DNA from 2 places in the Paenibacillus sp. FSL P2-0136 genome. Region 1 is predicted to be linked to the other one. Evidence: riboswitches for the same ligand, from Rfam matches in the RefSeq annotation. Region 1 holds a riboswitch; the other holds the start of a gene.
The links. A riboswitch is a leader RNA that binds a small molecule or an ion and turns the genes downstream of it on or off. The one in region 1 is predicted to bind glycine.
Positions count from the first base shown of each region.

Region 2: it holds a riboswitch for glycine, as region 1 does, so the genes downstream of both, NYE26_RS30080 (amino acid permease) here and gcvT (glycine cleavage system aminomethyltransferase GcvT) in region 1, are expected to answer to the same signal.

Region 1 covers NZ_CP150244.1:6,575,892-6,579,653, forward strand. Annotated here, with positions in the region: gene NYE26_RS28065 (flagellar motor protein) at 1-558, shown strand, start outside; gene NYE26_RS28070 (flagellar motor protein MotB) at 555-1,451, shown strand; gene gcvH (glycine cleavage system protein GcvH) at 1,552-1,944, opposite strand; glycine riboswitch at 2,129-2,226, shown strand; gene gcvT (glycine cleavage system aminomethyltransferase GcvT) at 2,412-3,536, shown strand; gene gcvPA (aminomethyl-transferring glycine dehydrogenase subunit GcvPA) at 3,533-3,762, shown strand, end outside.
Region 2 covers NZ_CP150244.1:7,050,322-7,054,083, reverse strand. Annotated here, with positions in the region: gene NYE26_RS30090 (ABC transporter permease subunit) at 1-430, opposite strand, end outside; gene NYE26_RS30085 (DUF5643 domain-containing protein) at 651-1,607, shown strand; glycine riboswitch at 1,771-1,850, shown strand; gene NYE26_RS30080 (amino acid permease) at 1,994-3,370, shown strand; gene NYE26_RS30075 (YafY family protein) at 3,405-3,762, shown strand, end outside.

The DNA of each region.
Region 1 (3,762 bases):
GAAGAGCTGATTGCTATGGCTGCACTAACGCGGCGCGGCGGTGTTCTCGCCCTGGAGAAACGGGCAGAGGAACATCCCGATCCCTTCACCCGTGAAGGCCTGTTTCTGATTGTCGACGGCAATGACCCGGATCAGGTCCGGCAGATTCTGGAGCTTGGTATGGATGCTAAGGAACTGAAATATGAAGGCTATGCCAAAATATTCGAAGCCGCCGGCGGCTATGCACCGACCATGGGCATTATCGGTACCGTTATGGGGCTGATCCGGGTACTCAGCAACTTAACGGACCCTTCGAATCTGGGCGCGTCCATTGCCGTAGCTTTTACAGCAACGCTCTATGGCGTAGCCAGCGCCAATCTAATCTTTTTACCCATTGCCTCCAAAATCAAATCCCGCAGCCAAAGTGAGCTGGGCACCATGGAGATGCTGCTCGTCGGCATTCTGTCCCTGCAGAACGGGGATCACCCGCATCTGGTCCGTCAAAAGCTGGCCCCCTTCCTGGCAGACGCCCCTAAACGCAGCGCCAGCACCAGCACCAATCCGGGAGAACCGCTATGAGACAAAGAAACCGCCGGCAGCGCCGCGCCGCCGCAGGGAAAGAGAGCCGGGACCGCTGGATGATTACCTATGCGGATCTGATCACGCTTCTGCTTATTTTCTTCGTGATTCTGTATGCTATGAGCAGTCTCGATTCGCAGAAATATGCCATTGTCAGCGGCTCCTTATCGGATACCTTCAAGAGCGGAAGTACAGTACTGGAAGGCGGAAGCGGCGTTCTGGAGGGCAAACAGGGAATCACTGGGACTGACGTTTCGAAGGGTCATAATGAAGACGGCAGCACCGCTGACACGCCTTCGGCCACAGACTCTGGGGATACGAACGGACTCAATGGACACGGGGCAGATACACCTGCAGCCGGACAAGAAGGAGATGGAGCTGGACACCAGCCGTCTGCGCGCGAGCTTGCTTTTCGTGAACAGGAGGCGAAGCTGGCTGCGCTTATGGGCGTTATCACCCAATACGTGGAGGAGAATAACCTGGGTGAGCAGATTTTTGTTGCCGATAAGCCGCAGGGCATTGCCATCACGCTCAGTGACCGCTTCCTGTTCGATGCGGGTAAGGCTGAGCTGAAATCGCCTGCACTCCCTGCACTGCGCCAGCTCTCCGGCCTGTTCCGCGGCATCGGCGCCACCATCAGCATCGAAGGCCACACCGACAATGTTCCCGTGACGCCAGGCTCAGTGTACAAAGACAACTGGGAGCTATCGGGCGCCCGGGCGCTGTCCGTCCTGCGCTTTTTTCTGGACAACGAGGGGCTGAGCCCCGATACCTTCCAGTACGCGGGTTATGCCGATACCCGGCCTGCATATGATAATGCGACCACCGAAGGCAGACAGAAGAACCGCCGGGTCGAACTCATTGTTCTGCGCCAGCTGCAGGAGACGGAATAATATACAGACGCAAAAAGACAGACCTCTCACATTAGTAACATCTAATGTAATAAAGAGAGGTCTGCCGTATTAATATCCGCTTCCGCAAAAAAGCTAACTTTTATTCCCCAACCAGTTGCTTGTACGCTGCCGCATCCAGCAGGCCGGTTACTGCCTCTGCGAACTCTGCGTCCAGCTCCAGCTCAAAAATCCAACCGTCTCCGTAAGGCTGATCGTTGATCAGCTCCGGGCTGGCCTCCAGCGCATCGTTGATCTTGGTCACCTTACCGGATACGGGTGAATATAGCTCCGATACCGTCTTCACGGACTCAATACTGCCCACGCTGTCACCAGCGGAGATTGCCGCGCCGACTTCCGGGAATTCTACAAACACGATATCGCCGAGCAGATGCTGCGCATGATCCGTAATCCCTACACGTACTACGCGTCCCTCGCCCTGCTGCGCCCACTCATGCTCTTCGCTGTATAGCAGGTTGTCAAGCACTTCACTCATGTCCAAGCCGCCTCTTTTCCGTAATTGGAGTTCTAAATTTAGTTATAGCCTAAGTTATCGGCTTGCCTAATGTCAATATAACTGACAGTAAAATTAAATTTGTCAACTTTTTGACGTTTTTTGATTGACAGGGCGGAGGGTTACCCGGTTTAATGGAGTCAGTAGAAAAACATATGGTTTGCGAATGATGGCATAGGGAGAGACTGTCTCACAGGAAGACAGCGCCGAAGGAGTAAGCCCGGGATGGGTGAATCTCTCAGGCAAAAGGACCTTTGCCGGACGCATCTCTGGAGAGCATCCGGATGCCTGCGCCGCAGGCTTCACGGATCACCAACGGGGAAACCTGCGCTGCAATGCAGGGTAACTCTCAGGTACCAAGGACAGAGCGAAAGTCCATTTATGCATACGTGCATAATGGCTTTCGCCTGTCCTTTTTCGTATGTAATCAAAGCCAAGGGAGTGACGAGATGGAGTCTTTGAGAAGAACGCCTTTTTATGATCTCTATGCCGCGTATGCGGAGTCCAGGTGTATTGATTTTGGCGGCTGGGAGCTGCCGGTTCAGTTCACAGGGATCGTGAAGGAGCATGAAGCCGTCCGCAATCAGGCCGGACTGTTCGATGTCTCCCACATGGGAGAATTCATGGTTACCGGAGAGGGCGCAGAAGCCTTCCTCCAGAGAATGACCACGAATGATGTCAGCCGCCTGGAAGACGGCGCGGCGCAGTATACCCTGATGCTCTATCCAAGCGGCGGTGTGGTGGACGATCTGCTCGTATACCGGCTGGGCGAGGAGCGTTACATGCTTGTCGTGAATGCGTCGAATATCGACAAGGACTTCCAGTGGCTGCAGGAGCATCTCACCGCCGAGTTCAGCGGGGTTACCCTGAAGAATATTTCGGATGAGACCCTGCTGCTCGCTTTGCAGGGACCGCTGGCCGAGACCATCCTTGCCAAAGTGACGGACGCTCCTCTAACGGAACTCAAGCCTTTTCACTTCATCGAACACACCGAGGTCTGCGGCGTCAGCGTCCTGCTCTCCCGCTCCGGATATACCGGTGAGGATGGCTTCGAGCTGTACGCTCCTGCTGATACGGCGGCTACCCTCTGGAAGGGCCTGCTGGAAGCAGGCGCTCCGCATGGCCTGACTCCTGCCGGACTCGGCGCACGCGACACGCTGCGCTTCGAGGCCAAACTGCCGCTGTACGGCCAGGAGCTGTCGGCGGATATCACTCCACTCGAAGCCGGTGTCCAGTTCTTCGTGAAGCTGGATGCAGGCGACTTCATCGGCCGTGACGCCCTGCTGAAGCAGAAGGAAGCCGGTCTGCCCCGTCGTCTTGTGGGCCTGGAGATGATCGACCGTGGCATTCCCCGCTCCCACTATCCCGTATACGCGGATGGAGTAAAGATCGGTGAAGTAACGACCGGCACCCAGTCCCCGACCCTGAAGCGGAATCTCGGACTCGCCCTGCTGGATACTGCCTATACGGAGATCGGTACAGAGGTGTACGTAGAGATCCGCGGCAAGCAGCTCAAGGCTGCCGTCATCAAAGCCCCATTCTACAAAAGAAGCCAAGGAGTGAAGCCGCAATGAAGCACCGCTATCTGCCTATGACCGGGCAAGACCGCGCAGAAATGATGGAGACCGTAGGCATCCAGTCCATCGATGAGCTGTTCGCCGATATTCCGCAGTCTGTCCGTTACCAGGGAACCCTGCCGATGTCCGGTGCGCTGGATGAGTACGCACTGCTTCGCCACATGAAGGGGCTAGCTAACAAGAATGCTGATTTCGATACCCATGCCAGCTTCCTTGGCGCCGG
Region 2 (3,762 bases), 470 kb from region 1:
AGGCATAGACGATGAAGCTGACCACGACCATGGACAGGAAGTTCGGCATAATCATGACGGTCTGGAAGAACTTCGAAGCCAGCTTGTTACGCACCTCATTGATCGCAATGGCCAGCGAGACCGAGAGGATGAGTCCTGAGATAATGAAGACCACATTGTACCCCACGGTGTTGATGGTCACGCGCAAGGCGTCAGAGGTGGCGAACAGGAACCGGAAGTTGTCGAGCCCGGCCCAAGGACTGCCCATAATGCCGTCAATGTAGTTGATGTTCTTGAAGGCAATGAATAATCCGAACATCGGAATATAGCAGTTGATGAAAAAGATAATCGAGGTGGGCAGCAGCATCAGCAGCAGCACCCGGTATCGCACGATATTGTGCAGCAGACGGCCGAAACGGCCCTGGGGCGGTGTCGCTAACTTGGTGTTCATAGCTTGTGGTGCGGGATTTGCCATAAGTTCTAACCTCACTCTACTTGTTCTGGATGAACTTATTATAGTAGAGCGGATGAACCGAATTCTCTCTTGCAAATGACCCTGTTTATTCAAAAATGACTTTGTGCAAGTAGGATGTTATTCTGCGCTCCTGTCACAAAATAGCAGCAGGGGAACGTTATACCTGTATATTCTTAATCAGCAAAGGAGAGAAACTATGTACACGATCAGCTTAAATACGATGAAGAAAGCAATGATAGCAACAGCAGTAACCGTTGTACTCGGAGGGACAGTTGTCGGCGGGGGATTCACTGTACCCGTAGCGGCGGCAGCCGATGTCAACAAGGCAACTAAGGCTGGCAGCGCCTTTGCGGTCAGTGACAGCACCGTGCTGAAGGCGCTTGTCCAGAAAGGGCTTGCTGCTGCCCCGAATCAGACCGTGACCCAGGAAGGGGTGACCCTGACTCTAACCGATCTGATCTATGACAATAACGAGCTTGTCGCAGGTATCCGGCAGGAGGGAGGGACGGTGGGCAAGAACGGTTCTTTCATGGACCAGACCAGGAATGTGGACGTGTTGATCAATGGGAAAAAGCTGCTGTTTGATACTTCCATCATTCCCAATTTGGAAGATACGGACACGGCGTTGATCTGGCTGACCAAAGGAGCCATGAAGCAGCAAATCCCGGACAAATTCGACCTAACGCTGAAGGCATACGCCAACGGGGTGAAGGAGCCGTTTATTTTCAAAGTTCAAGTGAACAAGCTGGGGACCCTGTTAAGCCTGAAGCCGGGCGTCTCCAAGAAGAACAACAAATTCAATTATACGGTGAATTCCTTCGAGATGACCGCGTTAACGATGTCTCTGCAGGTGACCTTTAAGGGTGAAGTTCCGGCAGCGGCCAAGTCCAAGGTGAACCCGGAAAGAATGTTATATGACCTTGTGGATGAGAAGGGGAATGTGATCTCGCCGTGGGGCAAGCCGTTTGAGAAGGTTAAAACAAGCGGTACCGAGGAACAGAACTATAGTGCATTCCCAGCCGTTCCGAAGTCCATTAGCGTGAAGCCTTTTACGTATTCCAAAGATGCCAGCGGGAAGATGTTCAAAGACAAGCAGGGCCAATGGGCTAAAACTTATTATAAAGACCTGGAAACCAAAATTACGGTTAAATAACGTGCAATGAAGCAGTGCAGGACACCCGGCGATGACCACGAGAGTAACAAATGATATTGACAGAAGTCTGGACTGTGCATAGAATTGAAAAATATTTACATGAAGTCAGCTTCAAATAATTGAATATTCGCAAGCTATGAAGGCTATGGATCACACTATAGCTGGAGCAGCTTCTGGAGAGACTGCGGGAGACCGCAGCGCCGAAGGGTTCACAATCTCAGGCAAAAGGACAGAAGAGTACCGGATTTGTGTTTTGCCGTGCGGATTAGCCGCTGCTGCAGACGCTTATTTGGAACCTCTTATGAACCGGGAGATTGGATGATATCCAGTCTCCTTTTTGCGTTACCCGGCAGGACAGCGTCATATACACTAAGGGGGAAACAGGTATGGCACAGACAGAGTTAAAAAGAGAGCTTGCAAACCGGCATGTCCAGCTTATCGCCATCGGAGGTACGATTGGCACAGGTTTATTCCTGGGATCGGGTAAAGCCATTCAGCAGGCCGGGCCCTCCATCATGCTCACGTATCTGATCGTGGGGATTGCCGTGTTTTTTGTGATGCGGGCGCTGGGGGAGCTGCTGCTCTCCAAGGCGGGGTATCAGTCTTTTACAGACATTGCTGAGGATTACCTGGGGCCGCGGGCGGCGTTCATTACGGGCTGGACTTATTGGTTCTGCTGGATTATGACGGCGATGGCCGATGTGATTGCGGTGGGCGTCTATGTGCAGTACTGGTTCGATATTCCGCAGTGGGTGCCGGCCGTGATCTGCCTGATCATTCTGCTCGGACTCAATCTGCTCACGGTCAAAAGCTTCGGCGAACTCGAATTCTGGTTTGCTCTGATCAAGGTGGTTACGATTCTGGCTCTGATCGGCCTGGGGATTGTCCTGCTGGTGACCCAGTTCAAGACGGATGCAGGCTCAGTGTCGGTCCGCAATCTCTGGGAGCACGGGGGCGTGTTCCCGAACGGGGTGAAGGGCTTCCTGTTCTCCTTCCAGATGGTGGTATTCGCCTATGTCGGCGTGGAGCTGGTGGGGGTATCGGCAGCGGAGACGGCTAATCCTGAGAAAAACATCCCGTCCGCGATCAACAAAATTCCGCTGCGGATTCTCTTCTTCTATGTCGGCGCGCTCTTCGTGCTGCTGTGCATTAATCCCTGGACCCAGCTTAGCGCGGCTGAAAGTCCGTTCGTGCGCACCTTCAGTCTGGTCGGGATTCCGATTGCTGCGGGGATTATCAATTTCGTGGTCTTAACCTCGGCAGCCTCCGCCTGCAACAGCGGGATGTTCTCGACCAGCCGGATTCTCTACAATCTGAGCAGACGGAATCAGGCCTCGCCTCAGCTTGGCAAGCTGAACCGGAATCATGTGCCTGCGAATTCCTTATTCCTCTCCACGCTGGTGATCTCTGCCGGGGCACTGCTCAGCAAGCTTATTCCGGGTCAGGCCTTCGGCATCGTGACTACGATCAGCGCCATTTGCTTTATCTGGGTCTGGGGCGTTGTGCTGGTCTGCCATATCAAGTATAAAAGGAACCGCCCGGACTTACATGCCGCTTCCAAATTTAAAGCGCCGTTCACCCCGGTAATTAACTATGCCGTCCTGACGCTGTTCGCCGCCATTCTTGTGATCATGCTCTTTGCTGCCGAGACCCGTCCGGCGCTGCTGTTCACCCCGCTCTGGTTCATCCTGCTGTTCGTTCTGTATTCCATTAGAAGCCGTAAGGAGAAAAGTGAACAGGAAATCAGTATAATCAATACATAAACTGATTTCAGGATGAAGAGGGTGCAGCCGCCGTATGAACAAGACAGACCGCATGTTAGCCATCGTACTGGAGCTGCAGCGCAAAGGGGTCGTACGGGCAGAGGATCTGGCGTCCGTCTTCGAGACTAGCGTAAGAACCATCTACCGCGATATCCAGGCGCTTAGTGAAGCCGGAGTGCCGGTGGTAGGAGCTACGGGTCAGGGATATTCACTGGTAAAAGGGTATTTCCTCCCCCCGGTCAGCTTCACCGCCGAGGAGGCAGTGACCCTGCTGATCGGGACGGATTTCGTGGAGCAGCGGTTCGACACTCAGTATGGTAACCAGGCCTCCGCAGCAGGGAGGAAGATTGAAGCGGTTCTGCCGGAGGATGTCAAGGAGAATGCCGCCCGGC